Regions from separate parts of the Microbacterium sp. TW_SC_2 genome, predicted to be linked through region 3. Evidence: predicted binding sites of a transcription regulator. Region 3 holds the regulator's gene; each other region holds the start of a gene.
What was found. The regulator HrcA, encoded in region 3, represses chaperone genes, less so after heat shock. The targets are predictions, from matches to a motif close to TTNGCACTCGNNNNNNNCGAGTGCNAA.

Region 1 (10,385 bases), 520 kb from region 3:
GCCGCCTTCGCGTTGCGGACGGCGTCCTCGATGCGGTGCTTGCGCTCCTTGAGCTCGACCTCGGTCGCAGCGCCCGCCTTGATGACGGCCACGCCACCGGCGAGCTTCGCCAGACGCTCCTGCAGCTTCTCCCGGTCGTAGTCGCTGTCGGTGTTCTCGATCTCGCGACGGATCTGCGTGACACGACCCTCGATCTGGGCTGCCTCACCGGCACCCTCGACGATCGTGGTCTCGTCCTTGGTGACGATGACCTTGCGCGCACGGCCCAGCAGGTCGAGCGTGGCGTTCTCCAGCTTGAGGCCGACCTCTTCGGTGATGACCTGACCACCGGTGAGGATCGCGATGTCCTGCAGCTGCGCCTTGCGGCGGTCGCCGAAGCCGGGAGCCTTGACGGCGACCGACTTGAAGATGCCCTTGAGCTTGTTGAGCACGAGAGTCGCGAGAGCCTCGCCCTCCACGTCCTCCGCGATGATGACGAGCTCCTTGCCGTCCTGGATCACCTTGTCGACGATCGGCAGGAGGTCCTTGATGCTGGAGATCTTCTGGTTCGCGATCAGGATGTAGGCGTCTTCGAAGACGGCTTCCTGACGGTCGGGGTCCGTGACGAAGTACGGGTTCAGGTAGCCCTTGTCGAAGCGCATGCCCTCGGTGAGCTCGAGCTCGGTGCCGAAGGTCTGGGACTCCTCGACGGTGACGACGCCTTCCTTGCCGACCTTGTCGATCGCCTCGGCGATCAGCTCGCCGATGGCGGGGTCTGCGGCGGAGATCGACGCGGTCGCGGCGATCTGAGCCTTCGACTCGATCTCCTTGGCGCTCGAGAGCAGCTCCTCGGTGATCGCGGCGACGGCCTTCTCGATGCCGCGCTTGAGCGAGATCGGGTCGGAACCGGCTGCGACGTTGCGCAGGCCTTCGCGGACGAGCGCCTGGGCCAGGACCGTGGCGGTCGTGGTGCCGTCACCGGCGACGTCGTCGGTCTTCTTCGCGACCTCCTTGACGAGCTCCGCACCGATCTTCTCGTACGGGTCGTCGAGCTCGATCTCCTTGGCGATGGAGACACCGTCGTTCGTGATCGTGGGGGCGCCCCACTTCTTCTCGAGAACGACGTTGCGACCGCGCGGGCCGAGGGTCACCTTGACCGCGTCGGCGAGGATGTTGAGGCCGCGCTCGAGGCCGCGTCGGGCCTCCTCATCGAAAGCAATGATCTTTGCCATGAGTTTTTTCGTCCCTCCTGGACGTAGACGTGGGGTTTAGCACTCAGGGTATGAGAGTGCTAACGCCATTCTGGCACTCGACCCCTCCGAGTGCAAGCCGCGCGCGCCGCCGAGCGGGGCGCGCTCAGGGGGCGGGCGTCTCGGAGCCGGCCGCGGTCCGGTCGAGGCCGATCACCACGACCAGCTGCTCGCTGTCGGTCTCGTTCAGCTGCGCGTAGTAATCGCTCTGCTCCACCGCGGCGCCGCCGATGACCCCGGCGAGACCGATCGCCGCCAGCTCGTCGTCGTCCTCGACGTAGTACACGGTCGTGGTGGCGAAGTCCGCGCTGTCGCTGTCGCTGGCGTACACCGCGCCGGCGGCCCAGCCGTTGTTGACGAGCACGTCCCGCATCTGCTCGTCGAGACCGTCGTCGGGCGACGCGTTCAGGATCAGCACCGAGAAAGCGGTGTCGACCACCCCGGTCTCCGTCGGCGTCGGCACGGAGCTCGGCACGGCCTCGGGGAACAGCGAGATGCGTCCCATCACCACGAGGGAGCCGAAGATGCCCGCGATGATGAGCACCAGCGCCGCCACGAAAGACCACAGCAGGACGACCCAGCCGTTCATGCCCGGGGCTTCGGCCCGGTGCGCCCCCACGCGACCAGCGGAGCGGGGGACATCGTCGAAACGATCACGGGTGGGCTTTGACACCCCTCGATGCTAGCGGCACCGGCCTGGCAATCCGCGACGGACGAGCGGCCCGTCGCGGCCGTTCCCGCCTGCTCAGCCGACGAAGCCCGGCATCCGGGCGGCGCGCACACGCTCGCGGGAATCCCGGATCCGCCGCAGACGTCGCACGAGCATCGGATCGTATTCGACCGCGGCCTCCGACTCGATCAGCCGTCCGAGCAGCTGGTAGTACCGTGCGGCGCTCATGCCGAGCTGCGCGCGGATGACTTCTTCCTTGGCGCTGCTGTGGCGCGGCCACGCCGTCTCCAGCGTGAGGATCGCACGATCGCGTTCCGTGAGGTCTCCGAGCATGGGTTCAGGTTAGGACGGCTCGGCGACCGCGGACCCGCGCCACTCCCAAGAGCGCCCGAGTGGATCCGCCGATGCCCGCACGCGGCCGTCCAGCGCGACGACGAAGTCCGACCCGGTCGCGGCACCCGCCCACGTCCCGTCGAGGTCGAGCAGCCCCGGAGGATCGATCGTGATCCACCGGGCTCGCAGCGTGCGGATGCTCTGCACGAGGGCGATCCGCTGCGCGCGCGGGATGTGCACGAGCACGCCCGGCGTCGTGATCACGAGTGCGGCATCGGCGGGAGCCTCGGACGCGAGCGCCTGCACCTCCGCCAGGGCGTCCCCCGCGACGAGCAGCGGAGGGTCGGCCGCCACGATGTCGAGAGCAGCATCGATCCGCTCTTCCCGCCCCTGCTCTCCTGGCCAGACGAGCCCCCGCAGCCAGCGGCGGTCCTGATCCTCGCGCGCGTCCAGGGGCGCGAGGTCGATACCGGCCCGCCACACGACCTCCGGCATCCGCATCGGGGGGAGATCTCCGCGGACGGTGCTCTCCAGCACGACCGAGGAGGGGCCGTCGAGGGGGTCGAGCGCGGCGCGCAGCCGCCCGTCCGGGCCCACGACACGGTACGAGTAGCGATCCGGATACAGGCAGAGGCCTCCGGATGCTCCGAGTTCCAGCAGAGCCAGCGGGCCGTCGATCTCGGACAGCACGGGAAGGAGCGGGGCGAGCCGCAGCGGCTCGTTCGTCTGGAGCGAGCGGCGAGCGCACTCGGCCACGACCGCGTCGGCATGCTCTCCGACGAACCGGCGCCAGTGCGCGTACCCCTCCAGCGGTGCGCCCAGCAGTCGGGTGACCGCGAACACCAGCGGTGGCTGACGACGGTTCTCCGGGATCCGGGCGAGGACGTCCTGCATCTCCGGGTCTCCGGCGACTCCCGCCGCCCAGTCGCCGTAGAGGGCGCTCCGACCGGGCGCCTCGTCGCGGGCGAATCTCGCATAGCGCTCCTGCACGACGTCATCCATCTCTCCATTGTCATCTGCTCCGGCCCGCTCCCCTGCCTGCAGCGCCGCTCTCGCCGTGCGCCCCGAGGCCGTCGGACGCGAGACAATGGAGGGGACCGACTCAGGAGGACGCATGTCGTACAGCGTGGACAAGACCGAAGACGAGTGGCGCGAGGAACTCGGCGCCGATCAATATGCCGTGCTGCGGGAAGCCGCCACCGAGCGCGCCTGGACGGGTGAGCTGCTCGATGAGGGCCGCGCCGGGCTCTACACCTGCGGTGCGTGCGACGCCGAGCTGTTCAAGAGCGGCACGAAGTTCGACTCCGGGTGCGGATGGCCGAGCTTCTACGAGTCCATCCGACCGGACGCCGTCGAGCTCATCGATGACACCACGTTGGGCATGGTGCGCACCGAGGTCCGCTGCGCGAACTGCGGCTCGCACCTCGGACACGTCTTCCCCGACGGTTTCGGCACGCCCACCGGCGATCGGTACTGCATGAACTCGATCGCGCTGAACTTCACCCCCGAAGAGTCGTGAGCGCGCTCGACGCGGCCCGCGCGCGTCAGTCCTGGTCGAAGGTCGACGACACGGCGCCCTCGCACGAGGAGCTGCTGACCTACGTCGCCGCCGCGGGCCGCGTGGCCGACCACTCCTCGCTGCGTCCGTGGCGTCTGATCGAGCTGCGCGGCAGCGACCGCGAGGTGCTCGGTGCCGCGATCGCGAAGGCGGAGGGCGACTCGTCGCCGTCGTCGAAGCCGTTGCGCGCGCCGCTCCTGATCGCCGTCGTGGCGAGCTTCCGCAAGAGCGACAAGGTGCCGCAGTGGGAGCAGGAGGCCGTGGCCTCCGGGGTCGCGCACATGCTCAGCCTGCTGCTGGACGAGGCCGGGTGGGGCGTGCTGTGGCGCACCGGCCGGTACACCCGTGCGCGTGCTGTCGCCAAGGCGCACGGTCTGCGCAAGAACGAGGTTCTCCTCGGCTGGCTCTACGTCGGACGCAAGCCCGCGGGGAAGGGTCCCGGGCGCCGGAAGACCGTCGACGCGAGCGCGCTGATCTCTCGGATGCCGGAGCCCTCCGAGAAGTCGAGGAAGAAGACGTCGAAGAAGAAGTAGGTCTCAGCCCCGGCGCCGACGGCGGGGCACCGCAGCGACGACGGATGCCACGGCGACGACGACCATGCCGATGATCTGCCACGGAGCGGGTCCTGCCGCGGTCGGCCACACCAGGTCGATGACGACCGAGGCGGAGAGCTGACCGAGCACCGAGCCGAGCCCCAGCAGCAGCACTCCCGTGTGCGCGACGAGGAACGCTCCCAGCAGGATGTACGCGAACCCCAGGAAGCCGCCCAGGTAGAGCCACGGCTCCGCCGGCAGCGCATCGGGCATCCCGCGCACCGCCACGCTGATCCCGGCGGCGAGCAGCAGTACGACGCTTCCGGCGATGAAGCTCATCAGCGTCGCGGTGATCGGCGACTGCACCCGCTGGGCAAGGCGACCGTTGGTCGCGGCCTGCCAGGCGATGCCGACCCCCGCGGCGAACGGCAGCAGCAGCATCCACAGAGGGGCGGCCGACAGCACGTCGCCGCTCAACGAGATGCCCACGGCGGCGAGCGCGAGCAGTCCGCCCAGCACCCGTCCGGGCGTGACGGCGACCACTCCGGCCGGGCCGAAGCCGATGCGGTCGAGCACCAGGCCGTGCAGCGTCTGACCGGCGACGACGCCGACCGTGAAGAGCGAGACCCCGAGGATCCCGGCGGTGAGGCCCTGTGTGGAGACCGTGAGGGCGCCGCACGCTCCACCCAGCAGCATCCACGCGGGGATGGATCGCTCGCGCACCCCGTGCCACAGACGCGCGACACCGCGTCGTGCCTGCGACAGGCAGGCGATCACGAGGATCAGCGCCAGCAGACCGACCGTGAACGAGACCAGCCCGGCGACGATGCCGTCGTCCAGACGCACGCCGAGGACGCCGTTGATCCGCGCCTGGATCGCCGTCATGACGCCGATCGCGATCGCTCCCCCGAGAGCCACCGGGGCGGGGAGAGGACGGATCGGGGGCACGTGTCGACCTTACTCGGCGGCGGACCGAGCATCCTCTCCCCCGGATGTCCGACGCCGGGGATACGCTGACGGCATGTGCGCGAGCTACGGTCTCGATCCCCGGTTCACCGATGCGGAGTTCCTGGCGGCCGCCGACGAGGCGGTGCTGGACGGGCTGCGCGTGTGGGCCGAGCAGAATGCGGGTGAGACCGTGCGGCCGACGGGGCGGAACCTGCGCAATCTGAATCCGCTCGTCGTGCAACCGGAGAACACTCCCGTGCTGGAGCCCGCGTGGTGGGGGTTCCTCGTCGGCGGAGAGCCGGCGAAGTTCCCCTCGATCAACACCCGTTCGGAACGCCTGCAGGAGAGGCCGGGGGCACTCAAGAGCAGAGGAATCGTGCCCGCCACGAGCTGGTTCGAGATGCAGAAGCCGTCACGGCAGTGGCACGAATTCCTCGTCGATGACGGGGCCCTGTTCGGCATGGCCGCCGTGACCCAGCGCGGCCGCACGGCCGATGGCGCGACGTTCACCTGCTACTCGATCGTGATGCGCCCGGCGCCGGCGCATCTCGCCGGAGTGCACGATCGGATGCCGGTGCTCATCCCCGCCGCATTCGCCGAGGAGTGGCTGACCGCCGACGCGGATCGGGAGGTCATCGACGAGGCCCTGCTCGCGGCGGCCGAGCTCGACGAGCGGGTGCAGACGACCCCGCGCGGCGACGACAAGCGTGCGGATCGGCTGTTCTGACCCGTGGACGCGCAGGATCTGATCTCCGCGGCCTCGGCACGCGCCGAGCAACTGCCCGGGTCGGCACGGGAGAATCCGTTCGGTCCGGAGTGGGACGTCTACAAGGTGCGCGGCCGTGTCTTCCTCCTGATCCCCCTCGACGGCACCGGGCGCATCACCCTGAAGTCGCATCCCGACGACGCGGTCGCGCTGCGAGAGACGTTCGCCGACATCGTGCCCGGGTACCACATGAACAAGAAGCACTGGATCACGCTCACTCCCGGCGCATCACTCGAGGAGGGGCTCGTGACGGAGCTGGTCACCGAGTCGTACCTGCTCGTGGTGGAGAAGCTCCCGCGCGCGCAGAGGCCCGTCGATCCGCAGCTGTTCGGCCGCGCTCCCGCCTGACCCCGGTCTCGCGACTAGATCCACCCTCTGTCGCGCGCGGCTCGAGCCGCCTGCGCGCGATTCTCCGTGGCGGTCTTCCCGATCGCCGAGGACAGATGGTTGCGCACCGTCCCCGCCGAGAGGAAGACCTCCGCCGCGATGCGAGCGATGCTCCGGCCGTCGGCGGACAGCCGGAGCACCTGCTGCTCGCGCTCGCTGAGCGGGTTGGCGCCCTCGAACAGCGACGCCTCGGCGAGCACCGGATCGACCACGCGCAGACCCTGATGCACGCGCCGCACCGCATGCGCGAGCTCGGCGGCAGGGGTGTCCTTCGCGATGAACCCGCTCGCCCCGGCATCCAGCGCCTGCCGCAGATAGCCGGTGCGCGCGAACGTGGTCACCACGAGCACCCTGGTCTCGGGGCTCGCCGCGCGCACGAGCCGCGTCGCCTCGATCCCGTCGACTCCCGGCATCTGGATGTCCATGAGACAGACGTCCGGTCGCACCGCGCAGGCGCGCTCCGCCGCCTGCGCGCCGTCGCCGGCCTCGGCCACGACGGTGAGGTCGTCTTCGAGCTCGAGCAGCGCCCCCATGGCACCGCGCACGAGGGCCTGATCGTCGACGAGCATCACCCGGATCGGGGCGGTCACCACGTCACACTCACCCGGGTGCCTCCGGTCGGCGCATCCTCCACAGCGAGGACCCCACCGGCCGCCGCGGCCCGCTCCGACATGCCACGAAGGCCGCTGCCCGCGGGTCCCCGTGCGCCGCGACCGTCGTCTTCGATCGCCACCACGCCGGGAGCCATCGTGATGCGGACGGAGCGCGCCCGCGCATGCCGGAGGATGTTGGTCGTCGACTCTCGGACGATCCATCCGGCCGGCAGCGCCTGGGCCGGTGACAACGCCACCGGGTCTCCTTCGATCCGCACCTGTAGTCCGGCCGATTCGAGCGCGACCGTGCTCGCATGGATCTGCTCCGACAGCGCCGCGCCGCGGATGCCGGTCACGGTGCTGCGCACACCGGCGATCGCCTCGCCCGTGAGGTGGACGATCTGGGCGAGCTCGGCCTTCGCCCGCTCCGGATCCTGGTCGACGAGTCGCTCGGCGAGCTCCGCCTTCAGCTTGACCGCGGTGAGGGTGTGGCCCAGCAGATCGTGCACGTCGCGGGCGATCGATGCACGCTCGTCACTGGTGGCGAGCTCCATGCGCACCTGGTCGGCGTCGATCGAGCGGCTGATGAGCCACGTGTTCACCGTGTTGACGACGGCGATCAGCAGCACCACCACCAACAGTTGGAAATGGCCGTCCAGCCGGCCGGAGAGCAGCACCACGCCGCCGGCGAGGGCGATGCCGCCGAGCGTCGTCACCCAGTGCCAGACCCCGCGCAGCCCATAGCTGGCATACGACATCAGGTAGGGCAGGAAGCTGAGCGCCTGCGTGTCGATCGCGGGGATCGTCATCAGCGCACAGCCGATCTGCACCCAGAACAGCACGCGGACGAGGGGGCGCGGCTTCCCCCAGGACGAGCGCATCCCCACCACGAAGCCGATGACGTAGACCACGGCGAACGCGACCGTGGCCGCCCAGCCGAGCACGACCCAGGCGAGATCGGCATCCGACGCCAGCAGCGCCAGGATCGGGTACACGAGGAAGACCATCCACACGACGGCCATCAGCCATCCCCAGCGCTCCCAGGGACCCGCGGGCGCCTGGGGCCCCGTGCTCTCGGTGTGCATCCGCTCAGCCTAACGACGCCGACGGGAGCGCAGCACGCCGAGCCGCACCAGTGCGGAGAAGAGCGCCGCCCACACGATGATGTTCAGCAGCACGCCCCACAGCGGATCGGCGCCCCCCGCGACGAGAGTGCCGTCGGTGGCCGGCCACCGGACGAGCGCGACATACCCGTACATCGGTGTCCACTTCGCGACGTCGAGCATGGCTCCGTCGAGCGGGATGAAGACGTTGCCGAAGAAGCCGAAGAAGGTGATCGAGATCGAGGCGAGTGCCGCGGCGGAGTCGGAGTTGAACGCCAGGCCGACGCCGAGCCCGAAGAGCCCGTAGACGAGGCCGAGCCCGAGCGTGATGCCGGCGGCCGCGAGCCACCGCCAGGTGCCGTCGGCTTCGGCGCCCGTGGCGGCGCCGGCCGCGTAGACGAACACCACGGCGAGCGCGGAGAACGACACCGCGGCGAGCACCTTGGTCGCCGCGTAACCCAGTGTCGTCAGCGGGGTGAGCGCGAGTTGCCTGCCCCACCCCTGTCCGACCTCCGATGCCGCCAGAGAGCAGAGCGAGCTCATCGCCGTCGCCGTCCCGTAGGCGCCCATCGAGACCATCACGTAGAACGAGACGTTCGCATGGCCGACGCTCTGCGTCGCGTACGACATGCTCGCCCCGAACAGGAGGTACATCGCGACGGGTATCGCGAGGGTGAAGGCCAGCGTGTAGGGGTTGCGGATCTGTCGCACGAGTTCCGTGCGGTACAGAGCGGGTGCGACGAGAGTCGTCATGACGGGTCCTCCGTGAGTGAGGTGAAGGCGGATTCGAGCGTGGGAGCGACGATCTCCAGATCGGTGGCGCCGAGGGACAGCAGCCGTCCGGCCAGGGCGTCGGATGCGGCCGTGCGCACGGTGATCCGGCCGGCGTCCGCCGCTGCCTCCCCGACGTCCGGATCGGCGCGCAGCTCATCGATCAGGGCCGCCGCCGCCGTGCCGGGCAGCGTCGCCGAGACCGTTCGCCCGCCCAGCGAGGCCCGCAGGTGCGCGGTGGAGCCGTCGGCGACCACACGCCCGTGATGCACGACCACGGTCCGCCGGGCGAACTGCTCGGCCTCCTCGAGGTAGTGCGTGGCGAACAGGATCGTCCGCCCCGCATCCGCGTCCTCGCGCATCGCCTCCCAGAACCGGCGGCGTGCCGTGACGTCCATGCCCGCGGTCGGCTCATCGAGCACGAGCACGTCGGGGTCGGGCAGCAGCGCGAGAGCGAACTTCACCCGCTGCTTCTCTCCGCCCGAGCACTTTCCGACACGGCGGCGAGCGATGGTGGAGAGGTCGGCCCGCCCGATCACCTCGTCGACGCGCGCACTCGCGCCGTGCAGTCCCGCCACGACCGCGACGGTCTCGCGCACCGTGAGGTCGGCGAGGAGCCCTCCGGTCTGGAGCACGGCCGCCAGCCGGCCGGTGGCCACCGCGCGGCGCGGATCCATCCCCAGCACGCGAGCGCTTCCCTCATCGGGTTCGGACAGACCGAGCAGCACGTCGATCGCCGTGGTCTTGCCGGCACCGTTCGGCCCGAGCAGGGCGACGATGTCCCCCCGCTCGATACGCAGGTCGATGTGATCGACCGCGACGACGCGGCTCGCGCCCTGCCCGAAGCGCCGGACGATCCCGGTCAGCTCGACGGCGGGAGTGGCGGCCGGTGGATGATCGGCGGGGGCGATGACGGTGGCGGTGCGGCTCATGCTTCCAGCCAACCGCGCGCCGGCCGTCGACGCCGGAGGCGGATGTCACATCCTCGGTATGACATCCGTCATGCCGAGCGCGGCCGGCGGCGGGAGCATCCGTCCACAGGATGACGTCGCACGGCGCAGGTCGTCCTTCCGAGGGACGCGCCGCACCGCGCCGGATCCGTAGCGTGGAAGCCATGATCACAGCAGAAGGCCTCACGAAGAGATTCGGAGACAAGACCGCGGTCGACGATGTCTCGTTCACGATCCAGCCCGGAACGGTGACCGGCTTCCTCGGCCCGAACGGGGCAGGCAAGTCGACCACGATGCGGATGATCGTCGGTCTCGACCGCCCGACGTCCGGCCGCGTGACCGTGTCGGGGCGCGAGTACCGCAAGCTTCCCGCCCCGCTCAGCGAGGTCGGCGTGCTCCTCGACGCCAAGGCCGTGCACACCGGGCGCACCGCCCGCGACCACCTGCGGTCCCTGGCCGCCACCCACGGCATCCCGACGTCGCGCGTCGACGAGGTGATCGATCTCGCCGGCATCGGCTCCGTCGCCCGCAGACGCGCGGGGAA
Region 2 (10,385 bases), 1.1 Mb from region 3:
GCCGAGGTCATCGGCGATCTGCTCGCTCAGGTGGTCTCCGAGTCCGGGCCGGGCGAAGGCGCTCGCGCGGAGATCACGCACGTCGTGGCGGGCATGGGTCCCGGGCCGTTCACGGGACTGCGGATCGGGATCGCCGCCGCCCGCGCCTTCGCTCTCGGCCGCGGCATCCCGGTCGTGCCCGTCCCCAGCCACCTCGCGGCGGCTCTCTCGGCGATCGAGACGGACGGTCTCACCGGGTCCTTCGCGATCGTGACGGATGCCCGACGGCGCGAGGTGGCGGTCACCGTGTTCGAGGGGACGGATGCCGACGGCATTCCGCGCATCGTCGCCGACACCGTGCTGGTCCGGCACGCCGACGCCGAGACGCACCTGGGCGGGCTGCCTCGCATCGACGTCGTGTCGCTGTCGGCACGGGACCTCGCCCGAGTCGGCGCCCGGGCGATCGCGGCCGGTCGCACGCTCACGGGGGAGGAGCCGCTGTATCTGCGGCACCCCGACGTGACGCTGCCCGGCGCTCCGAAGAAGGTCGGGCGATGACGCTGCGCCCGGCGGCGCCGGCCGACCTCGACGCCATCATGCTGATCGAGAACCGCTCCTTCCCGACCGACGCCTGGAGCCCGGAGGGGATGGCGGCGGAGATCGTGAGCCCGCACGGCCGCTACCTCGTCGACGAGCAGGACGGAGCGATCGTGGGATACGGCGGTGTGCGTGCCCTGCAGGGCGGCGCGGACGCCGACATCCAGACCATCGCGTTCCTCGCCGAGCACCGGGGGGCGGGACGCGGGCGGGCCCTGCTGCGCGCCCTGCTCGACATCGCGCGCGATCGAGGGGCCCGGGAGGTGTTCCTGGAGGTGCGGGCCGACAACCCCGCAGCGGAAGGCCTGTACCTCTCGGAGGGCTTCGAGGAGATCGGACGCCGTCCGCACTACTATCAGCCGGATGACGTGGATGCGATCGTGATGCGCGTCGATCTGCGCGACCGCGCCGCGGCACGTCCGCAGAAGACGCCGGCCGAACCGGAGAAGGAGGCGAGCGCATGAGCGAGCCGCTGGTGCTCGGCATCGAGACGAGTTGCGACGAGACCGGGATCGGGATCGTCCGCGGCCGCACGCTGCTGTCGAACACGATCGCCTCCAGCATGGACGAGCACGCGCGCTACGGCGGGGTCGTGCCCGAGGTCGCGGCACGCGCGCACCTGGAAGCCCTGCAACCCTCGATCGACGCGGCACTCGCGGAAGCGGGGGTGCGGCTCGACGAGCTGGATGCCGTGGCGGTCACGAGCGGTCCCGGGCTCGCGGGAGCACTCATGGTCGGAGTGGGCGCGGCCAAGGGGTTGGCGGTCTCGCTCGACAAGCCGCTCTACGCCGTGAACCACCTCGTCGGCCACATCGCAGCCGACATCCTGACGGCCGACTCGGCGCCGCTGGAGTACCCCACGATCGCGTTGCTGGTCTCGGGTGGGCACACGTCGCTGCTGCACGTGCGCGACCTCACGACCGACGTCGAGCTGCTCGGCGAGACGATGGACGACGCCGCAGGAGAAGCCTTCGACAAGGTCGCCCGTCTGCTGTCCCTCCCGTATCCGGGAGGGCCCGAGATCGACCGTGCCGCGCTCGACGGCGACCCCGACGCCATCCGGTTCCCCCGCGGTCTCTCGCGCGCGTCCGATCTCGCGAAGCACCGCTACGACTTCTCCTTCTCGGGCCTCAAGACCGCGGTCGCCCGCTGGGTGGAGCGCTGCGAGGCCGAGGGCGTCGACGTGCCGGTCGCGGACGTCGCCGCGAGCTTCCGGGAGGCCGTCGTCGACGTGCTCGTGACCAAGGCGCTCGCCGCCTGTGCTGACCTGGGCGTGCCCCGGCTGCTGCTCGGGGGCGGAGTGATCGCGAACCGCCGCCTGCGCGAGGTGGCGCTGGCCAGGGCCGACGCCGCGGGCGTGACCGTACGCATCCCCCCGCTGTCGCTCTGCACCGACAACGGGGCCATGATCGCGGCGCTCGCCGCGGAGCTGATCGCCTCAGGACGGCGCCCGTCGACGCTCGCGTTCGGCGCCGACTCCACGCTGCCCGTGACCGAGATCCAGATCGCGGAGGCGGTGGTCTCGTGACCGACGCACCGCACGACCCGCGCTCGGGAAGGCCGGGCGGCGACGCGGCGGCGCCGCTGGCCCCGGATGCCGCCGCCACGCCCACGCGTATCGAGCAGCCCAGCGGGGAGGTCGAACGGCCCGCGGGAGCGGCACGCCTGCCCGGGGCTCGCCGCGACGGCTACACGACACTGCCGACCGGACCGGTCGCCGTCGAGCCGGTGCGCGCCACGGGTCCCGATCTCGATGCGGCAGGAGAGGCGGAGTGGGCGCCCACCGCCGCCGTGTCGACCGTCGACGACACGCGGCTGGCCCCCTGGGCGCTGCTTGCCGCGATCGTGGCACTGGGCGCGTCGTTCTTCGTCGGCTGGGGCATCCCGCTCGCGATCGTCGCGGTGATCGCCGCCATCATCTCGCTGCGTCGCCCGGTCGAGAGCCGGTCGATCGCCCGTTGGGCGCTCGTGCTCGGGCTCTGCGCGACGCTGTACAGCGCGGTGTGGCTGGTCTGGGCCGGGCTGCAGTTCGAGGGGCTCGGGTGACACCATGCGCCCTGCCGACGAGCCGGACGAACTGCGGGCCCTGCAAGCGCGTGCGTACGGACGCGACGGCGGGCTGAGCGCCGCCGAGGCAGCTCGGCTGCACGAGCTCGTGACTCGACGCGGGGCGACGTCGCCCGCCGCCGCCCGTCCACGGCCGGACGCGCCGACCGGTGCTGCTCCGCACGCCGCGGAGCCCGCGCGGGCCGAGGGCGTCGGATCGGCGCCGGGGGAACCCGCTTCCTCGCTGCACCCGCATGACGTGTCCCCACCTGCCGGGCGACAGCGTCGCCTGCTCGTGGGCGTGACGGTGGCCGCGCTGATCGTCGGCGTGGCGGTCGGTGTGGGCATCGCGGTCGGCCTCAGGCCGGTCGCGGTGCCGTCCGCCACGAGCGCGCCGATCGTGCTCACCCCCGATCAGGAGGAGTGGCAGGACGATCTCTCGCGCGATGCGGGGTATGACCCGGGATCGCTGCATGCGGTGTCCGTTCAGGAGGATGTCGTGGTCTGGGGCGCGACGAAGCACGGGGGCGGGGCGACCTGCATGCTCATCGGGAACAGGGACAGCGCCGGCGCATCCTGTCGGCCGACGGAACTCGTGCAGCAGAGCGGACTGTCCCTGACGCTCACGCGTGTCGGTGAGCAGAAGGCGGGGCGGATCACCGGCGAGATGCTGCTGTCGCTCCGTGGCGACCCGGCGGTGTCGCTGCGTCTCTTCCGTTATGACACCGACATCGAGGGGCTGGCGACGTCCTACGGGAGCCCGGACGAGGAGCGCTTCGCCGCCGCCCTCGTGGGCGACGGCTTCCGCCGGTCGTCGGTGCAGATCGTGGGGTACGACGGCGACAATCCGATCTGGAGGGCGGTGCGCATCGACGACGGCAGCCGGTGTCTGGTGTACTCCGTGTTGCCGCTGCAGTCCTGGGCGCAGTGCACGACGGACGCGGAGCAGGATCTGACCGTGGAGCGGACCGACGAACGGACGGACCTGACGACGGGTGTGGTCTGGACCGAGACGTCGGGTCCGGGCCCGCAGCTCACGATCACCACGAGCGAGAGTGTGGATGATGGCGTACGACAGTGAAAGCTCCGAGCGGCAGGCGCTCCAGCGCAAGGCGTACGGGCGTGACGGCGGACTGACGGACACCGAGGCGCGCCGGTTGCAGGAGCTCGAGCGTCGGAGCATCCGCCGCGCCGCGCCGTCCGCGCCCGCCGCGGCAGCCGCCACCTCGTCCGACCCCGCCGACGACTTCCTCGAATCGTTCCCCTCGGACGAGGTGCACGTCGCGGTGAACCGCGAGCAGCACTCCCCGGGGCCCTCCGCGGATGATGCTCCCTCCGCAGACGATCTGCCGCCCGAGGATGCGCCCGCGCGCCCCGTTCGTGCGGCGATCGCCGATCTGCGGCGGCACGCCCTGGTCGTGGCCGCCGCATCCGCCCTGCTGCTCGCGGTCGGACTCGCGGCGGGGTGGGCGCTCTTCGGCCGGCCCGACGACGGCATCGTGCTGACCGCGGAACAGCAGCAGCGCCGGATCGAGCTGTCGGAGAAGCGGACGTACGACGAGGGCAGCCTGCGCGCCATCGGTCAGGACGACGAGGGGGCGCTCGTCTGGTACGGCACCACGGACGGCGGCGAGCAGGCGTGTCTCGTCCTCGATGTGGACGAGATCTCGGGCCAGCAGTGCCTGTCGGCGGCCGACGCGCAAGATTTCGCGCTCTCGGCGAGCGTCACCGTGCCGGCGGACGAGGGGGCGGAGAGCTCCGAGGGCGTCGGGGTGAGCGCCGTGCTGGTGTTCTCGACGACCGGAGAGCCGATGGTGTCGATCCAGCGCTGGACGCAGAGGGCCGACGCCTTCCTCTGGCAGTTCGGCGGAGAGGAGCGTTCCCGGGCCTCGGAGCTGTTGTCCGAGCACGATGTGATGAATCTGACCATCGTCGGCACGTTTCTCGACGAGCCCGTCTGGCTGATGGACCGGTCGTGGGAGAACCGCACGGAGACGTGTCTGATCGTCGACGCCATGCAGGCGCAGATGCAGTGCCAGCCCGTCGAGGTCGCGACCCAGGAGGGGGTCGGCATGCTGGTCTTCGCCGACAGCGACCCCTCGGGCACGGAGGCCTGGTCCATCCAGGTCGCCTACACGATCGGGCAGACGCCTTACCTCGTCATCACCCGCGACCCGGCGCCGGGGAGTGTGACCTTCAGCGAATACAGCGAAGGCCTCGAGGTCGGCGGCGAGGACGGGGACCCCGTCGTGCCCACGCCGGACCCCGCTCCCGACAGCTGAGCGCCGGGGGTCAGGAGGCCGCCGGCACCCGGTCGGCCAGGATCGCCAGGCGACGCGTTCCGACCCGGGTGAGGATCAGGGTCGCCGAGGCATCGCCGCGGAGCGTGAGCTTCGTGCGGAACGCGGCGGGATCGACGTCGACACCGCGCTTCTTGATCTCGAGGGTGCCGATCCCGGCGCCCTTCAGGGCCGCGCTGATCGCCTTCGGGTTCGCCGGCAGGGTCTCCCGTACGCGGAACGACTGCACGAACGGACTGGTGAGCGCGGCATCCGAGGTGAGGTAGGCGATCCGGGGATCGAGCATCCCGGCCTCCAGGCTCCGCGCGACGTCCCCGATGAGCCGCGCGCGGATCACGGCGCCGTCCGGCTCGTGCACGAACGCGCCCAGCTCGCGCACAGGGGCGTCCTCGGCGTCCGCGCCGGCGGTCATCTCGTGCGAGCGCTCGCCGCGGATCACGAGAGCTGCACGGCGCACGCCGGAGCGCGCGAGCGCGCCCGTCCAGAGCACGAGTTCGACCACGCTGCCGTCGGCGCTCACCCACTGGGCCTCGGCATCGGCGGGAAGCGCCTCCCGATCGTGGGCGGGGCCGAGCTTGATCCCCGCCGGCGTGCGGGCGGCGAGCGCGAAGGCCCAGTCGAGCGAGGGGGAGTAGTCGTCGGCGGAGACGCGACGGGTCTCGCTGTGTCCGGAGGTGCGTCGAGCGGGATCCATCCACACGGCCTCGTATCCCTCGAGCGAGGTCTGCTCCGCGGCGGCGTGCTGCACGACGACGGCGGACTCCCCGGCGTCGGGCTGCGCGAACGGCGCGAGGTTGTAGGCGGCGATCGCGGCCGTCACCTCGTCGGCGTCGACGGCGAGCACGCCGAGTCCGGCTCCGGCGAAAGCGAGGGCGTCGCCGCCGATCCCGCATCCGAGGTCGGCCACGCTCGTGATCCCGGCCTGTCGGATGCGCTGCGCATGACGGGCGGCGACGTTCAGCCGGGTGGCCTGCTCGAGACCGGCGCGGGTGAACAGCATCCGCGCGCCGAAGGGACCGAACTTCGCGGTCGCGCGGGCGCGCAGGGCGGCCTGCCCGACGACGGCGCTGACGAGTTCGGGCGCGTGGCCCGCCGCTCTCAGCCGGGACACGGCGCGGGCGACCTCGCCGGTCGAGGCGATCGGTTCGATGCTGTCCAGCAGCGCGAGTCCGTCGGGGGTCAGCAGGGCTCGCAACTCGGACATCTCCACCCCCTCAGCCTACGGCGCACCGGCTCACGATTGGCACTCGCATTGCATGAGTGCCAGCGGAGCGCATAGACTGGATTAGCACTCTCGGGTTGAGAGTGCGAACAAGTCTTTCGTGTCAGCGTCAAGAAAGAAGAGGTAGACCGTGTCGGTTTCCATCAAGCCGCTCGAGGACCGCATCGTCATCCAGCAGGTCGAGGCCGAGCAGACCACCGCGAGTGGCCTGGTCATCCCCGACACCGCCAAGGAGAAGCCCCAGGAGGGCGAGGTCGTGGCTGTCGGCCCCGGCCGCATCGACGACAACGGCAACCGCGTTCCGATCGACGTCGCCGTGGGCGACCGTGTCCTGTACAGCAAGTACGGCGGCACCGAGGTCAAGTTCGGTGCAGACGAGTTCCTCGTCCTGTCCGCTCGCGACGTCCTGGCGGTCGTCGTTCGCTGATCTCCTGAACCCAGGTTCTCGGAAGGGCCCGGATGCTTCGTGCATCCGGGCCCTTCCTGCGTCTGCAGGCGCTCACCCGACCCCGGCCGGTCCGGCCGGGCATAGGGTTGACCGGTGATCTCCGAGTCGACCCGTCGTGCCACGCAGTCCGCCGGAGTCGCCTACGCCGGAGGGGCATACCTGCTCTGGGGAGTGCTCCCGCTCTACTTCCTCCTGCTGGTGCCGACCGGCCCGTGGGAGATCGTCGGATGGCGTGTCCTGCTCTCCTTCGTGTTCTGCCTCGTGCTGCTCACCGTCCTGCGGGGGTGGGCTGCGCTGGGGGCCATCATCCGGCAGCCGAGACTGCTCGGGTGGACCGCGCTGGCCGGCGTGCTGATCTACGTCAACTGGCAGGTCTTCGTGATCGGCACGCTCACCGGACACGTGGTCGAGACGAGCCTCGGCTACTTCATCAACCCCATCACGACCGTCCTGCTCGGCGTGTTCGTGCTGAAGGAGCGCATCCGGCGACTGCAGGGCGCGGCGATCGCGATCGCCGCGATCGCCGTGATCGTGATCGTCGTCGCCTATCGCGCGTTTCCGTGGATCGCGCTCACCCTGACGGCGTCGTTCGGGCTGTACGGGCTGATCAAGAAGCAGATCGGCCCGGCGGTCGACGCCGTCAGCGGGCTCACGCTGGAGTCGTTCTGGCTGATCCCGATCGCGGCCGTGCAGCTGATCCTGGTCGCCCAGACCCCGTCCGGTCTCACGATGGGGGCGAACGGCGGATGGCATGCGCTGCTGCTCGCCTTCGCGGGGGTGGCCACAGCGGTGCCGTTGCTGCTGTTCGCCGCGGGTGCCCGCCGGATCGACCTGACGGTGATCGGGATGATCCAGTTCGTCACGCCCGTGATGCAGTTCCTCATCGGGGTGGTCGTGCTGCACGAGCCGATGCCGACCGAGCGCTGGGCGGGCTTCATCATCGTCTGGATCGCGATCGCGGTCTTCGTGGTCGACCTGCTGCTCGCCGGACGTCGAGGCCGACGAGTCGTGCCGGAGCTCATCTGAACAGCCGTACGGACCCCCGCTCCGGTGTTATCGATTCGTGACCGCTCTGTTTCACACCGTTAACGCATCGAAACATTCCACGGACGTCAGCCGCTATACGTTTAGTGCAACCGGGACCACGTATGTGTCGTCCCGCCTCACGAATAGCAAGGAGCAGCATGAGCGTCTTCACCAGCTCGCGTGCGCGCAAGATCCTCGGGGGCCTCGCAGCCTTCAGCGCCAGCGCAATCGTCCTCGCAGGTTGCAGCAATGGCGCGACGCCGACGGAGTCGGAGGCACCTGCGGCCGAAGAGCGGAGCGAACTCACCCTCAGCATCGGCACGGTCCTCCCGCAGACCGGTGCCCTCGCGTTCCTCGGCCCGCCCGAGGAAGCCGGTGTCGGCCTCGCCACCGCTGAGATCAACGAAGCAGCCAAGGGCATCACCATCGAGGTCGAGTACGGCGACTCGGGCGACCCCGACAACAAGGCATACGAGACCACCGTTCCGCGTCTGCTGGGCAATGACGTCCAGGCTCTGATCGGCGCGGCGTCCTCGGGTGTGACCAAGCTCTTCCTCGACCAGGCGGTCGGTGCGGGCGTCATCACGTTCTCGCCGGCGAACACCTCGCCGGACTTCACGGACTGGGATGACAACGGCCTGTACTGGCGCACCGCGCCCAGCGACCTGCTCCAGGGCGAGGTCCTCGGCAACCTGGTCGCCGAGGACGGTCACCAGGCCCTCGGCATCCTGTACCTCAACGATGCGTACGGCACCGGCCTCGAGGCGTCCCTGTCGGAGACGTTCACCGCCACCGGTGGCGAGGTCGTCGCGAGCGAGTCGTACAACGCCGGAGACACGAACTTCAGCGCGCAGGTGTCGTCCATCCTCGCCCAGAGCCCCGACGCGATCGCCGTCATCGGGTTCGAGGAGACGGCCACCATCGTCCCGTCGTTCATCAACAGCGGGTTCGACGGATCGAAGTTCTACTTCGTCGACGGCAACACCTCGCAGTGGGGTGCCGACATGCCCGTCTCGATCGAGGGATCGAAGGGCACGCAGCCGGGACCGGTGCTCGCCGACGACTTCCTCGAGCGCCTGAACGCGCAGTGGATGGAGCAGAGCGGCGAAGAGCTCGCCGATCTCAACTACGCCGGTGAGTCGTACGACGCCGTCGTCCTCCTCGCTCTGGCAGCGCTGGCCGCGAACTCCACGGACTCCGCGGACATCGCCGGAAAGCTGCAGGAAGTCTCCGGCGGTGCCGGCGAGGGCGAGAAGTGCGAGACGTTCGCCGACTGCGCCGACATCATCCTCGACGGCGGGACGGCCGACTACGACGGCTACTCCGGCGGCGTCGCATTCGACGACGCGGGAGACCCGACGGAAGCCACCATCGGTGTCTTCGAGTACGGTGCCGACAACATGCACACGCGCATCAACTGATCCGCTGACGCACAGATGAGGGGCCCCGGCATTCGCCGGGGCCCCTCATTCGTGTTCCTGCCGGTGGTGCCGCAGGCGGTCAGTCGTCCTGACCCAGGGTGCCGAGGTACAGCCCGATCACCTTCGGGTCGTTCAGCAGGTCGCGTCCGCTGCCCTCGTAGGCCACGCGGCCCTGGTCGAGCACGTAGCCACGGTCGCAGATCTGAAGGCAGCGTCGGGCGTTCTGCTCCACCATGATCGTGGTGACGCCCGCCTTGTTGATGTCGGAGACGCGGATGAACGCATCGTCCTGACGAACGGGCGAGAGTCCGGCGCTCGGCTCATCGAGCAGCAGGACGGCCGGATCCATCATGAGAGCACGGCCCATGGCCACCATCTGACGCTCACCGCCCGAGAGAGACCCTGCTCGCTGCTTGAGGCGCTGGCCGAGCTCGGCGAAGATGCTCGTCACGAACTCCAGACGCTCGTCGTACGCCTTCGGGCGCTGATACACGCCCATCTGGAGGTTCTCCTCGATGGTCAGCGAGGGGAAGACGTTGTTCGTCTGCGGGACGAACCCGACACCGCGCTGGACGAGACGGTCGGAGTTGAGTCCCACGATGCTCTCGCCGTTGACGGTGATCTCGCCGGCGCGCACCTTCACCATTCCGAAGATGGATTTCAGCAGCGTCGACTTCCCCGCACCGTTCGGTCCGATGATGCCGATGAGCTCGCCCTTGTGGGCGGTGAGGTTGGCGCCGTTGATGATGTTGATGCCGGGGAGGTAACCGGCATCCAGGTCGGTCACCTGCACCACGACGCGGTCGGTCTTGGCCGCTTCGCCGGCGACAGCCGGGTCGGTCTTCGCAGCACTCATCGGCTGTTCTCCTCAGGGTTCAGGTGCTCCGCCTCTTCCTCGCGGATCTCGTCGAGCATCGCGATGGCCGACGTGTCGAGCTCGCCTTCGACGCGTCCGGTCACCACGCCGAGATCGACGTCCTGGTGGGCGCCGAGATAGGCATCGATGACGGCCTGGTCGTGCATGACCTGATCCGGCGGTCCCTCGGCGACGATTCGTCCCTCCGCCATCACGACGACCCAGTCGGCGATATGGCGGACCATGTGCATGTCGTGCTCGACGAACAGCACCGTCATGCCCAGGTCCTTCAGATCCAGGATGTGGTCGAGCAGTGACTGCGTCAGTGCGGGGTTGACGCCGGCCATGGGCTCGTCGAGCAGCACCAGGGTCGGATCGCTCATCAGCGCCCTGGCCATCTCGAGCAGCTTGCGCTGCCCGCCGGAGAGAGATGCCGCGTAATCGGACTCCTTGGTGTCGAGCTTGAAGCGCGCGAGGAGCTCGCGGGCCT
Region 3 (10,385 bases):
GTACGAGAGGCCGAGCTTGACCTTGAGCTCGTCGAGCAGGTTGATCACGCCCGCCTGGATCGAGACGTCGAGCGCGGAGACCGGCTCGTCGAGCACCACGATCTTCGGGTTGGTCGACAGCGCCCGGGCGATGCCGATGCGCTGACGCTGCCCGCCCGAGAACGCGCTCGGGAAGCGATCGAGGTGGGCAGGGTTGAGTCCGACGAGGTCCATCAACTCCTGCACGCGCACGTAGGCATCGGCGCGGGAGGTCCCGATCGCGATCATCGGCTCGGCGATGATGTCGGCCACCGTCATGCGGGGGTCGAGCGCGGCCATCGGGTCCTGGAACACGATCTGGATGTCGCGTCGGAGTTCGCGCTCCTGGCGACCGCTCGTGATGTCGCCGACACTCGTGCCCGCGATCACGATGTCGCCGTCGACCTGCTTCTCGAAGTCCATGATCTGCAGCAGGGTCGTGGTCTTGCCGGAGCCCGACTCGCCCACGATGGCCATGGTCTCGCCTTCGCGGACATCGAAGCTGATGCCCTTGACGGCGTGGACCTCTCCGACCTTGCGCTTGAACACCGCCCCCTTCATGAGGGGGAAGGTCTTGGTCATGTTGCGGACCTCGAGGGTGGTCGGGCGCTCGTCGCGCGGCGTGCGCGTGAGCTCGCTCTCCGGGATGACCGGGACCGGGTACACGGGAAGACCGCCGATCAGGCCGCCGTCCTCGATCTCGTTCGCGCGGATGCAGGCCGCGCTGTGCGCGGTGCTCGTGTCGGTGGACACGGGGAGCAGCTCGGGCTCCTTGGTCAGGCACGCGTCCATGACGATCGGGCAGCGGTCGGCGAAGGGGCACGCGTCCGGCAGGCCGATCAGCAACGGCGGGTTGCCCTTGATGGGCACGAGCGGCTGCTTCTCGGCCTTGTCGACGCGGGGGATCGCCCCCAGCAGGCCGATCGAGTACGGCATCCGCGTGCGGTGGAACAGCTCGCGGGACTCCGCGTGCTCCACGGGCTTGCCGGCGTACATGACGATCACGTCGTCGGCCGTGCGCGCCACCACGCCGAGGTCGTGCGTGATCATGATGACCGCGGCGCCGGTCTCGCCCTGCGCCTTCTCGATGAGGTCGAGGATCTGCGCCTGGATCGTGACGTCGAGCGCGGTGGTCGGCTCGTCGCAGATGATGAGCTTCGGGTTGTTCGCCATCGCGATCGCGATCACGACGCGCTGACGCATACCGCCCGAGAACTCGTGCGGGAAAGCCTTCATGCGCTTCTCCGGCTCGGGGATGCCGACCAGGGAGAGCAGCTCGACCGAGCGGTCCCAGGACTCCTTCTTGGAGAGCTTGCGGTGCACGGTCAGCGCTTCCACGAGCTGGTCGCCGATCGTGAAGACCGGCGTCAGCGACGTGAGCGGGTCCTGGAACACCATCGTCATGCCGTTGCCGCGGATCGTCGACATCTGCTTGTCGGTCTTGCCGAGGAGCTCCTCGCCGTCGAACACGACGGATCCGGTGATCTTGGCGTTGTCGTCGAGCAGACCCATGATGGCGAGCGAGGTGACGGACTTGCCCGACCCCGACTCGCCGACGATGCCGAGGGTCTTGCCCGCCTGCAGGTCGAAGGAGACGCCGCGGACGGCGTCGACGCGACCGGCCTCGGACGGGAAGCTGACGTGGAGATCGCGGACGGACAGGACAGTGGATGCAGGTGTGGTGCTCATGCGCGGCCTCCAGCCGCTGACGTGGGATCGAGGGCGTCGCGCAGGCCGTCGGCGACGAGGGCCATCGAGACGGTGAGCAGGGTGAGCGCTGCCGCGGGGAAGTAGAAGACCCAGGGGGCGCTGGTGATGGTGTTGGCGCCGCTGCCGATCAGCGAGCCGAGCGAGACATCCGGGATCTTCACGCCGAAGCCGATGAAGGAGAGCCCGGTCTCGGTGATCACGGCCGCCACGACCCCCAGCGTGAAGTTGATCACGAGGAGCGAGCCGATGTTGGGCAGCAGATGACGGAGCACGATCTTCATGCCGCGCACGCCCATGTAGCGCGCCGCGTGCACGTACTCGCGCTCGCGCAGCGAGAGCGCCATGGTCCAGATCACCCTCGCCTGGAAGAACCAGCCGACGAAGATCAGCGCGAGGGCGATGACCCGCCAGTCCCCACCGGCGCTGTTGGAGACGAGCGCGAGGATCAGGAACGTCGGGATCACCATCAGGAAGTGGATGACCAGGAGCGTCCCGCGCTCGAGACGACCTCCGAAGTAGGCCGCGGCCGTGCCGACGATCGCCGAGATCGCGGTCGTGCCGATCGAGACGGTCACGGCGATCATGAGGGAGCGCTGAAGCCCGATCGAGACCTGCGCGAACAGGTCGTTCCCGGCCGGCGTCGTGCCGAACCAGTGCTCGGCCGAGGGGCCGGTGCCGAGGTTCAGGAAGTCGAGGTAGATGTGGTCGTACTTCGCCACCAGCGGGCCGACGATCGAGAACAGCACCAGGGCGAGGAAGATGATGACACCGAAGACCGCCGGGCGGTTGCGCATGAACCGGCGGTAGTAGAGCCCGAACACGGACGTGCGCTTGCGCTGCGCGATGACCGGTGCGGCAATCTCCGACTGCTCGGGGTGGAGCGTCGGGTCGATCATTTCGGTGCTCATGTCAGCTCACTCTCACTCGAGGATCGAGGACGACGACGGCGATGTCCGCCAGGATCGCGCCGATGGCGGTGAGCACGGCGCCGAAGGCCGCGATCGCCACGACGCCGTGCACGTCGTTCTTGCCGATGGTGTCGACGAAGTACTTGCCCATCCCGTTCCAGCCGAAGATCGTCTCGGTGAGGATGGCGCCGGTGAACACGGTCGGGATCGTGAACGCGAGCTGCGTGGCGACCGGGATCAGCGAGGGACGCAGGGCGTGCTTGCGGATGGCCTGCTGCTTGGTGAGGCCCTTGGCGCGCGCGGTGCGCACGTAGTCCGCCTTGATGTTGTCCAGCAGCAGCGACCGCTGCAGCAGGTGGTAGCTCGCGTATCCGGTGAGCACGAGGGCGATCGTCGGCAACGTGAGGTGCTGGAACTTGTCGACGATGTAGGGGATGAACCCCTCGACGTCTTTGCCGCCGGCCCCCGTCACGTAGAAGATGCGGACGCCGACCCACTCGTTGAAGGCGATCGCCAGGAGGACGATCCCGAGCGCGGCGACCACGATCGGGATGTTCATCGTGATGATCGAGGTGGCCTGACCGATGCGGTCGCCGAGCTTGTACTGACGCGACGCGGTGTAGACGCCGAGGCCGATCCCGAGGAGGGCGCCGAGGATGGTCGCGCCGATCACGAGTTCGCCCGAGATCAGGGCGCGGTAGGCGATCTGCGCATTCACCGACTGACCCACAGGACTCTGACCCCAGTCCCACCGGAACAGGATGCCGCTGAACCACACCCACCAGCGCTCCAGGAGCGGCACGGTGTCGCTGAGATTGAGCGGTTCGAGCATCCGCGTGATCTCGTCGGTGGAGAGCGGGGGTCGGCGCCCGACGTAGTTGCTCCGCGGATCCAGGAACGACCAGGCCAGGAAGTACGTGACGTTGGTCGCGACCACGATCATGAGCAGCCAGCCGAGTGAGCGGCGCACGAGATACTTGATCAAGGTGATGAGTCTTTCTCTTCTCCAGACGCGCGCGGTTCTGCCGACGCAACGCTGAGCCGGGGAGACAGTCAATCACCATCTGCCGTTCTGCGCGACGTGACGCCCCACGTGGTCTGTGACGGAGTCCTATCGCCCACGGGATTCGGTGTCACGAATTGGTCCCGGGCAACTTCGGGAGACTACCACCCAGAAGTGGGGGAATCTGCATTGGCCGCGCCTCACCGTAGAATCGACGGGACATGTCACCACGCGCTCTCACTCCGCTTCAGCCTGCCGCGACGCCCGCGAAGCAGATCCGCAACTTCTGCATCATCGCCCACATCGATCACGGCAAGTCGACCCTCGCCGACCGCATGCTCCAGATCACGGGTGTGGTCTCGGATCGAGACATGCGCGCGCAGTACCTCGACCGGATGGACATCGAGCGCGAGCGCGGCATCACCATCAAGAGCCAGGCCGTCCGGATGCCGTGGGCCCTTCCTCAGGCGCAGGGACCGGACGAAGTGTTCGCGCTCAACATGATCGACACCCCGGGACACGTCGACTTCACGTACGAGGTCTCCCGGTCGCTCGCGGCGTGCGAGGGAGCGATCCTGCTCGTCGACGCCGCGCAGGGCATCGAGGCGCAGACGCTCGCGAACCTCTACCTCGCCCTCGAGAACGATCTGCACATCATCCCGGTGCTGAACAAGATCGACCTTCCGGCCGCCGACCCGGAGAAGTACGCCAAGGAGCTCGCCTCCCTCATCGGCGGAAAGCCGGAAGACGTGCTGCGTGTCTCCGGCAAGACGGGCGTCGGCGTGGAAGAGCTGCTCGACCGTCTCGTGAAGGAGATCCCGGCCCCGGTGGGCGACGCCGACGCTCCGGCGCGCGCCATGATCTTCGACTCGGTCTACGACGCCTACCGCGGCGTGGTCACCTACGTCCGTATGGTCGACGGCAGCCTGTCGCCCCGCGAACGCATCCAGATGATGTCGACGGGCGCGACCCACGAAGCACTCGAGGTCGGCGTGTCGAGCCCCGAGCCGGTGCCCTCCCAGGGGCTGGGCGTCGGCGAGGTCGGCTACCTCATCACGGGCGTGAAGGACGTGCGTCTGTCGAAGGTCGGCGACACGATCACCACGGCGCGCAAGCCGTCGACCCAGCCGCTCCCGGGATACACCGACCCGAAGCCGATGGTCTTCTCGGGCCTCTACCCGATCGACGGCAGCGACTACGCGGAGCTGCGGGAGGCGCTCGACAAGCTCAAGCTCTCCGACGCGTCCCTGGCGTACGAGCCCGAGACCTCGGTCGCTCTCGGCTTCGGGTTCCGCTGCGGATTCCTCGGCCTGCTGCACCTCGAGATCATCACGGAGCGCCTCGAGCGCGAGTTCGGGCTCGACCTGATCACCACCGCGCCGAGCGTGATCTACGAGGTGCTCACCTCCGACACCGGCGAGACGGTCTCGGTGACGAACCCCAGCGAGTACCCGGACGGCCGCATCGGCTCGGTCTCCGAGCCCATGGTGAAGGCCGCGATCCTGCTGCCGAAGGACTACGTCGGCACGGTCATGGAACTCTGCCAGTCGCGCCGCGGCACTCTGCTGGGCATGGAGTACTTCTCCGAGGAGCGCGTCGAGCTGCGGTACAACATGCCGCTCGGCGAGATCGTCTTCGACTTCTTCGATCAGCTCAAGTCGAAGACGCAGGGGTACGCCTCGCTCGACTACGAGCCCTCCGGGCAGCAGGAAGCCGATCTGGTGAAGGTCGACATCCTGCTCCAGGGTGAGAAGGTCGACGCCTTCAGCTCGATCGTGCACCGCGAGAAGGCGTACGCGTACGGCACGCTCATGACGGAGCGGCTGCGCAAACTCATCCCTCGTCAGAACTTCGAGGTGCCGATCCAGGCGGCCATCGGCGCCAGGATCATCGCGCGGGAGACCATCCGTGCGCTCCGCAAGGACGTGCTCGCCAAGTGCTACGGCGGTGACATCAGCCGCAAGCGCAAGCTCCTCGAGAAGCAGAAGGAGGGCAAGAAGCGCATGAAGATGGTCGGTCGCGTCGAGGTCCCCCAGGAGGCGTTCATCGCCGCGCTCTCGGGTGACGTCGACGGCAAGGACAAGAAGTAGGCGCACCCGCGCACCCGACCCCGTACGACGATGCGGGTGACCACTCAGGCAACCCCCAGTAGGCTGGAACTCATGCGGCGCGGGACTTTCCGAGACGACACGGTGAACTATGCGGCCGTGGGTGCGACCCACGCGCCCGATCTGATGCAGTATCCGCCGGAGCGCAGCGTTCCCGCTGAGCAGTCCTGGCGGATCGGCAGTGGACTCGAACGCTTCCAGACGGCCGGCGAGGCGCTCCTCTCCTGGACCGCGCAGCGGGCGTCAGGACTCAGCATCGAGGATGTGCGGCCCGCTCCCGGTCCGGCCTATGCCGGCGTGAGCTTCGATGCCGAGGGCAACCCCATCGCTCCGAGCAAGCACGACGTCGAGCCCCGCTACGACGCCGAGGGCACGCCCTTCGTCGGCCCCGGCATGACGCTGCACCTGCGCGGACGCGTGGGCAGCATGCGCGCCGATGCGGAGCTGCGCGTCATCTCGGTCACCGAGGAGACGCGGCGGATCGGCTTCGTCCTCGGGACGGTCGGCGGTTCGGTCGTCAGCGGCGAGGAGTCGTTCGACGTCGAATGGCGCGAGGACAACGACGAAGTGTGGTTCACGGTCCGCGCCTTCGACGCGCCCGACTCCCTGCTCTATCGCGTGATCCCTCCGCTCGTGAAGCGTCGGCGTCGCGAGCTGTTCGCCCGCTATCTGCGGGCGATCTCGCCGCTGTACGCGACACCCCTCTGATGGCGGGACCGCTTCCGCTGGGCGATCCTGCTCCGACCGACGGCCGTCTTCCCGACGACCTTCCGATCGACACGTCCGTCCCCTTCTCGGCATATCTGCACATCCCGTTCTGCCGGGTGCGCTGCGGCTACTGCGACTTCAACACCTACACGGCGAGTGAACTGCACGGCGCCAAGCAGGAGGACTACGCCTCCACCCTGGTGTCCGAGATCGCGCTCGCTCGACGCGTGCTCGAAGACGCGGGAGCGCTCCGTCCCCTGGACACGGTGTTCTTCGGCGGCGGCACCCCGACCCTCCTGCCGGCCGCCGACCTGGCGCGGATGCTCGACACCGCGGTGTCCGCGTTCGGCATCGTCGAGGGCGCCGAGGTCACCGTCGAGGCGAACCCCGACACCGTGACTCCGGAGGTGGCACGCATCCTGGCGGATGCCGGCGTCACTCGCATGTCCATCGGCATGCAGTCGGCCGTGCCGCACGTGCTCGCGGCGCTCGACCGCACTCACCAGCCGGAGAACGTCCGCACGGCTGTCGATGCGGCGAGGGACGCAGGCCTCGCGGTGAGCGTCGACCTGATCTACGGGGCACCGGGGGAGTCGCTGGCCGATTGGGAGGCCTCTCTCGACGAGGCGCTCGCGCTCGAATCCGACCACATCTCCGCGTATGCGCTGATCATCGAGGACGGCACCAAACTCGCGCGTCAGATCCGCCGGGGCGAGGTGCCGCGGCCGGACGACGACCTCCAGGCCGACATGTACGAGCTCGCCGATGCCCGTCTCGCCGCTGCCGGCTTCGACTGGTACGAGGTCAGCAACTGGGCGCGTCCGACGACGGACGGGTCTGCCGCGGGGAATCAGTCTCGACACAACCTCGCGTACTGGCGCGGAAACGACTGGTGGGGCTTCGGGCCGGGAGCACACAGCCACGTCGCCGGTCTTCGCTGGTGGAACGTGAAGCACCCGGCGGCGTACGCCCAGCGTCTCGGCGCGTCCGAATCGCCCGCCGCCGGCACCGAGCGCCCGGACCCCGCGGCCGACCTGCTGGAGCGCGTCCTGCTCCGCAGCCGCCTGTCGGAGGGCATGGCGGTCGCCGAGCTGCCCGCGGGGAACCGCTCGCGCGTCGCCGGACTCATCGCCGACGGCCTCGTCGATGCCGCAGCCGCACTGCGCGGACGGGTGATCCTGACCCTGCGCGGACGTCTGCTGGCGGACGCCGTGGTCCGGGAACTGACCGACTGAGCGCGGCCGGGGTAGAATTGGCACTCCGAGTATCCGAGTGCCAGCGGAAGGGAAGTCGATGGTCACTGATCGAGGACTCCAGGTTCTCCGCGCGATCGTGCAGGACTACGTCGAGACCCACGAACCCGTCGGCAGCCGCTCCATCGTCGACCGGCACTCCTTCGGCGTCTCGGCGGCGACGATCCGCAACGACATGGCCCTGCTCGAGGACGAGGAGTTGATCGTCGCGCCGCACACCTCATCCGGGCGCGTGCCGACCGACAAGGGCTACCGGGTCTTCGTCAATCACCTCGCCCAGCTGCGACCGCTGTCGTCGGCTCAGCGCTCCGCGATCGAGTCGTTCCTCGGCGAACCCGCTGATCTCGACGATCTGATGGTGCGCACGGTCCGCGTGCTGACCCAGCTGACCGGCCAGGTCGCGCTCGCCCAGTACCCGTCGTTCGCGCGCGCGCACGTGACGCACATCGAACTGGTGGGGTTGGCGCCCAACCGGCTGCTGATCGTGCTGGTGACGGACGCCGGCGGGGTCTCCCAGCGCATCGCCCCGCTCCCGGTCGACCTCGACGAGACCGACCTCGCCATGCTGCGCGCTCGCCTCTCGGCGCTTGTCACCGGGCAGGCGATCAGCGACGCCTCGGATCGCCTGCAGACCCTGCTCGACGGCGAGGTGACGCCGAACGATCGCGCGCTGCATGCGGTGGCTGCGGTCGTGATGGACGAACTCGGCGAGTTCCGTCAGGAGCGTCTGGTGATGGCCGGCGCCGCCACCCTGGCGCGACGGGAACAGGACTTCCGCGGCAGCATCCATCCGCTCCTGGAGGCGATCGAAGAGCAGGTGACCCTGCTGCGGCTGATGAGCGAGATGGTCACCGACGAGCACGGCCTCGCCGCGAGCATCGGAACCGAGAACGCGTCGTTCGGTCTCGGTGAGGCCTCCATCGTGACCAGCAACTACGCCGCGCCGAGCGGCATGGCGCGCGTCGGCGTCATGGGCCCGACGCGCATGGACTATCCGAGCAACCTCGCTGCGGCACGGGCGGTCGCCCGCTACCTCACGCGGATGCTCGATGAAGACGAGGCGAGCCGCTGACGCGGCTCCCGATGAGACACACGCAGAAAGGCGATTGTGGCGGACCATTATGAGGTTCTCGGGGTTTCCCGGGACGCGTCCATCGATGACATCAAGAAGGCCTACCGGCGGCTCGCGCGGCAGTTGCACCCGGATGTGAATCCGGGGGAGGACGCCGCGGAGAAGTTCAAGCTCGTCACGCACGCCTACGACGTGCTGAGCGACGACGAATCGCGTCGACGCTACGACATGGGCGGTGGTGACGGCGCGGCGGGCAACTTCGGAGGCTTCGGCGGGTTCGGCGACATCTTCGAGACCTTCTTCGGGGCGGCCCAGGGCGGCGGACGAGGCGGTCGACCGCGTTCGCGTCGGGAGCGCGGTCAGGATGCGCTCGTGCGTGTCACGCTCGATCTCGGCGATGTCGTCTTCGGCGCGCATCGCGACATCGAGGTCGACACGGCGATCCTCTGCGAGACCTGCCAGGGATCGTGCTGCCAGGCGGGCACCTCGCCGGTCACCTGCGACATCTGCGGCGGGTCCGGTCATGTGCAGCGCCAGGTGCGCAGCCTGCTGGGCAACGTCGTCACCTCCCAGCCCTGCGGTACGTGTGAGGGCTACGGCACGACGATCCCGTACCCGTGCGGCACGTGCGGCGGTCAGGGGCGGGTGCGCTCGCGTCGGACCGTCTCGCTCGACATCCCCGCCGGTGTCGAGACCGGTCTGCGTCTCCAGCTCCCGGGTTCGGGGGAGGTCGGCAAGGCCGGCGGCCCGCACGGCGACCTGTACGTCGAGGTCACGGTCAACCCGCACGCGGCGTTCAGCCGCGACGGCGACGACCTGCTCGCCACCCTCGAGGTGTCGATGACCGATGCGATCCTCGGCACCGAGACCGCGATCGAGGGCCTCGACGGATCCGTCGACCTCGAGATCCGCCCCGGCGTGCAGTCCGGCGACGTGCTGACCATCAAGGGTCGCGGCATCACGCCGCTGCGCGGTACCCAGCGCGGAGACCTGCGGGTCGGCGTGCAGGTGGTGACGCCGACCAGGCTCGACTCGGCACAGCGTGCGCTGATCGAGGACTTCGCGAAGAAGGCCAAGGCGCCGGGACCGCAGCTGGCGCAGTTCCAGCAGGGCCTGTTCTCGAAGCTCCGCGACCGTTTCCGGCACTGATCCATGGCGCTGCACTTTCTCGTCGCGACCGCGACGGATGCCGCGGTGGGCGATGTCGTGTCGTTGACCGGGGCCGAGGCGAAGCACGCCGCGGTCGTGCGGCGTCTGCGCGTGGGCGAGACCATCACGCTGGGCGACGGTGCAGGCGTCTGGCTCTCCGGTGTGACCGAGGCGGTGTCGCCCGCGCAGGTCGAGGTGCGCATCTCCGAGCGCACCGTGCAGCAGGGGGCGAAACCGCGCGTGATCCTCGTGCAGGCTCTCGCGAAAGGCGACCGCGACGAGCTCGCGGTGCAGGCCGCGTGCGAGCTCGGCGTCGACGAGGTCGTGCCCTGGCAGGCGAGTCGCAGCGTCTCGCGGTGGGAAGGCGCCAAGGCGCTGAAGGGCCGGGAGCGCTGGTCGTCGATCGTGCGCGAAGCGGCGAAGCAGGCCCACCGGGCCTGGATCCCCCTGGTCGAG

Region 1: a site for HrcA is predicted at 1,248-1,274, ahead of groL (chaperonin GroEL). Genes of this name have one in related genera too.
Region 2: a site for HrcA is predicted at 6,163-6,189, ahead of groES (co-chaperone GroES). Genes of this name have one in related genera too.

What each region holds. Positions count from the first base shown of each region.
Region 1 covers NZ_CM143952.1:2,381,656-2,392,040, forward strand. Annotated here, with positions in the region: gene groL (chaperonin GroEL) at 1-1,211, opposite strand, end outside; gene ACWA14_RS11330 (LytR C-terminal domain-containing protein) at 1,336-1,902, opposite strand; gene ACWA14_RS11335 (DUF3263 domain-containing protein) at 1,975-2,232, opposite strand; gene ACWA14_RS11340 (DUF2332 family protein) at 2,242-3,234, opposite strand; gene msrB (peptide-methionine (R)-S-oxide reductase MsrB) at 3,347-3,751, shown strand; gene ACWA14_RS11350 (nitroreductase family protein) at 3,748-4,323, shown strand; gene ACWA14_RS11355 (DMT family transporter) at 4,327-5,241, opposite strand; gene ACWA14_RS11360 (SOS response-associated peptidase family protein) at 5,345-5,998, shown strand; gene ACWA14_RS11365 (MmcQ/YjbR family DNA-binding protein) at 6,002-6,385, shown strand; gene ACWA14_RS11370 (response regulator) at 6,400-6,993, opposite strand; gene ACWA14_RS11375 (sensor histidine kinase) at 7,011-8,102, opposite strand; gene ACWA14_RS11380 (ABC transporter permease) at 8,112-8,873, opposite strand; gene ACWA14_RS11385 (ABC transporter ATP-binding protein) at 8,870-9,823, opposite strand; gene ACWA14_RS11390 (ABC transporter ATP-binding protein) at 10,006-10,385, shown strand, end outside.
Region 2 covers NZ_CM143952.1:793,978-804,362, forward strand. Annotated here, with positions in the region: gene tsaB (tRNA (adenosine(37)-N6)-threonylcarbamoyltransferase complex dimerization subunit type 1 TsaB) at 1-537, shown strand, start outside; gene rimI (ribosomal protein S18-alanine N-acetyltransferase) at 534-1,040, shown strand; gene tsaD (tRNA (adenosine(37)-N6)-threonylcarbamoyltransferase complex transferase subunit TsaD) at 1,037-2,104, shown strand; gene ACWA14_RS03800 (hypothetical protein) at 2,101-2,622, shown strand; gene ACWA14_RS03805 (hypothetical protein) at 2,627-3,703, shown strand; gene ACWA14_RS03810 (hypothetical protein) at 3,687-4,904, shown strand; gene ACWA14_RS03815 (THUMP-like domain-containing protein) at 4,915-6,132, opposite strand; gene groES (co-chaperone GroES) at 6,275-6,571, shown strand; gene rarD (EamA family transporter RarD) at 6,689-7,618, shown strand; gene ACWA14_RS03830 (ABC transporter substrate-binding protein) at 7,777-9,039, shown strand; gene ACWA14_RS03835 (ABC transporter ATP-binding protein) at 9,119-9,895, opposite strand; gene ACWA14_RS03840 (ABC transporter ATP-binding protein) at 9,892-10,385, opposite strand, start outside.
Region 3 covers NZ_CM143952.1:1,863,843-1,874,227, reverse strand. Annotated here, with positions in the region: gene ACWA14_RS08895 (ABC transporter ATP-binding protein) at 1-1,707, opposite strand, end outside; gene ACWA14_RS08890 (ABC transporter permease) at 1,704-2,636, opposite strand; gene ACWA14_RS08885 (ABC transporter permease) at 2,638-3,621, opposite strand; gene lepA (translation elongation factor 4) at 3,861-5,729, shown strand; gene ACWA14_RS08875 (DUF1990 family protein) at 5,802-6,455, shown strand; gene hemW (radical SAM family heme chaperone HemW) at 6,455-7,690, shown strand; gene hrcA (heat-inducible transcriptional repressor HrcA) at 7,749-8,780, shown strand; gene dnaJ (molecular chaperone DnaJ) at 8,817-9,929, shown strand; gene ACWA14_RS08855 (16S rRNA (uracil(1498)-N(3))-methyltransferase) at 9,933-10,385, shown strand, end outside.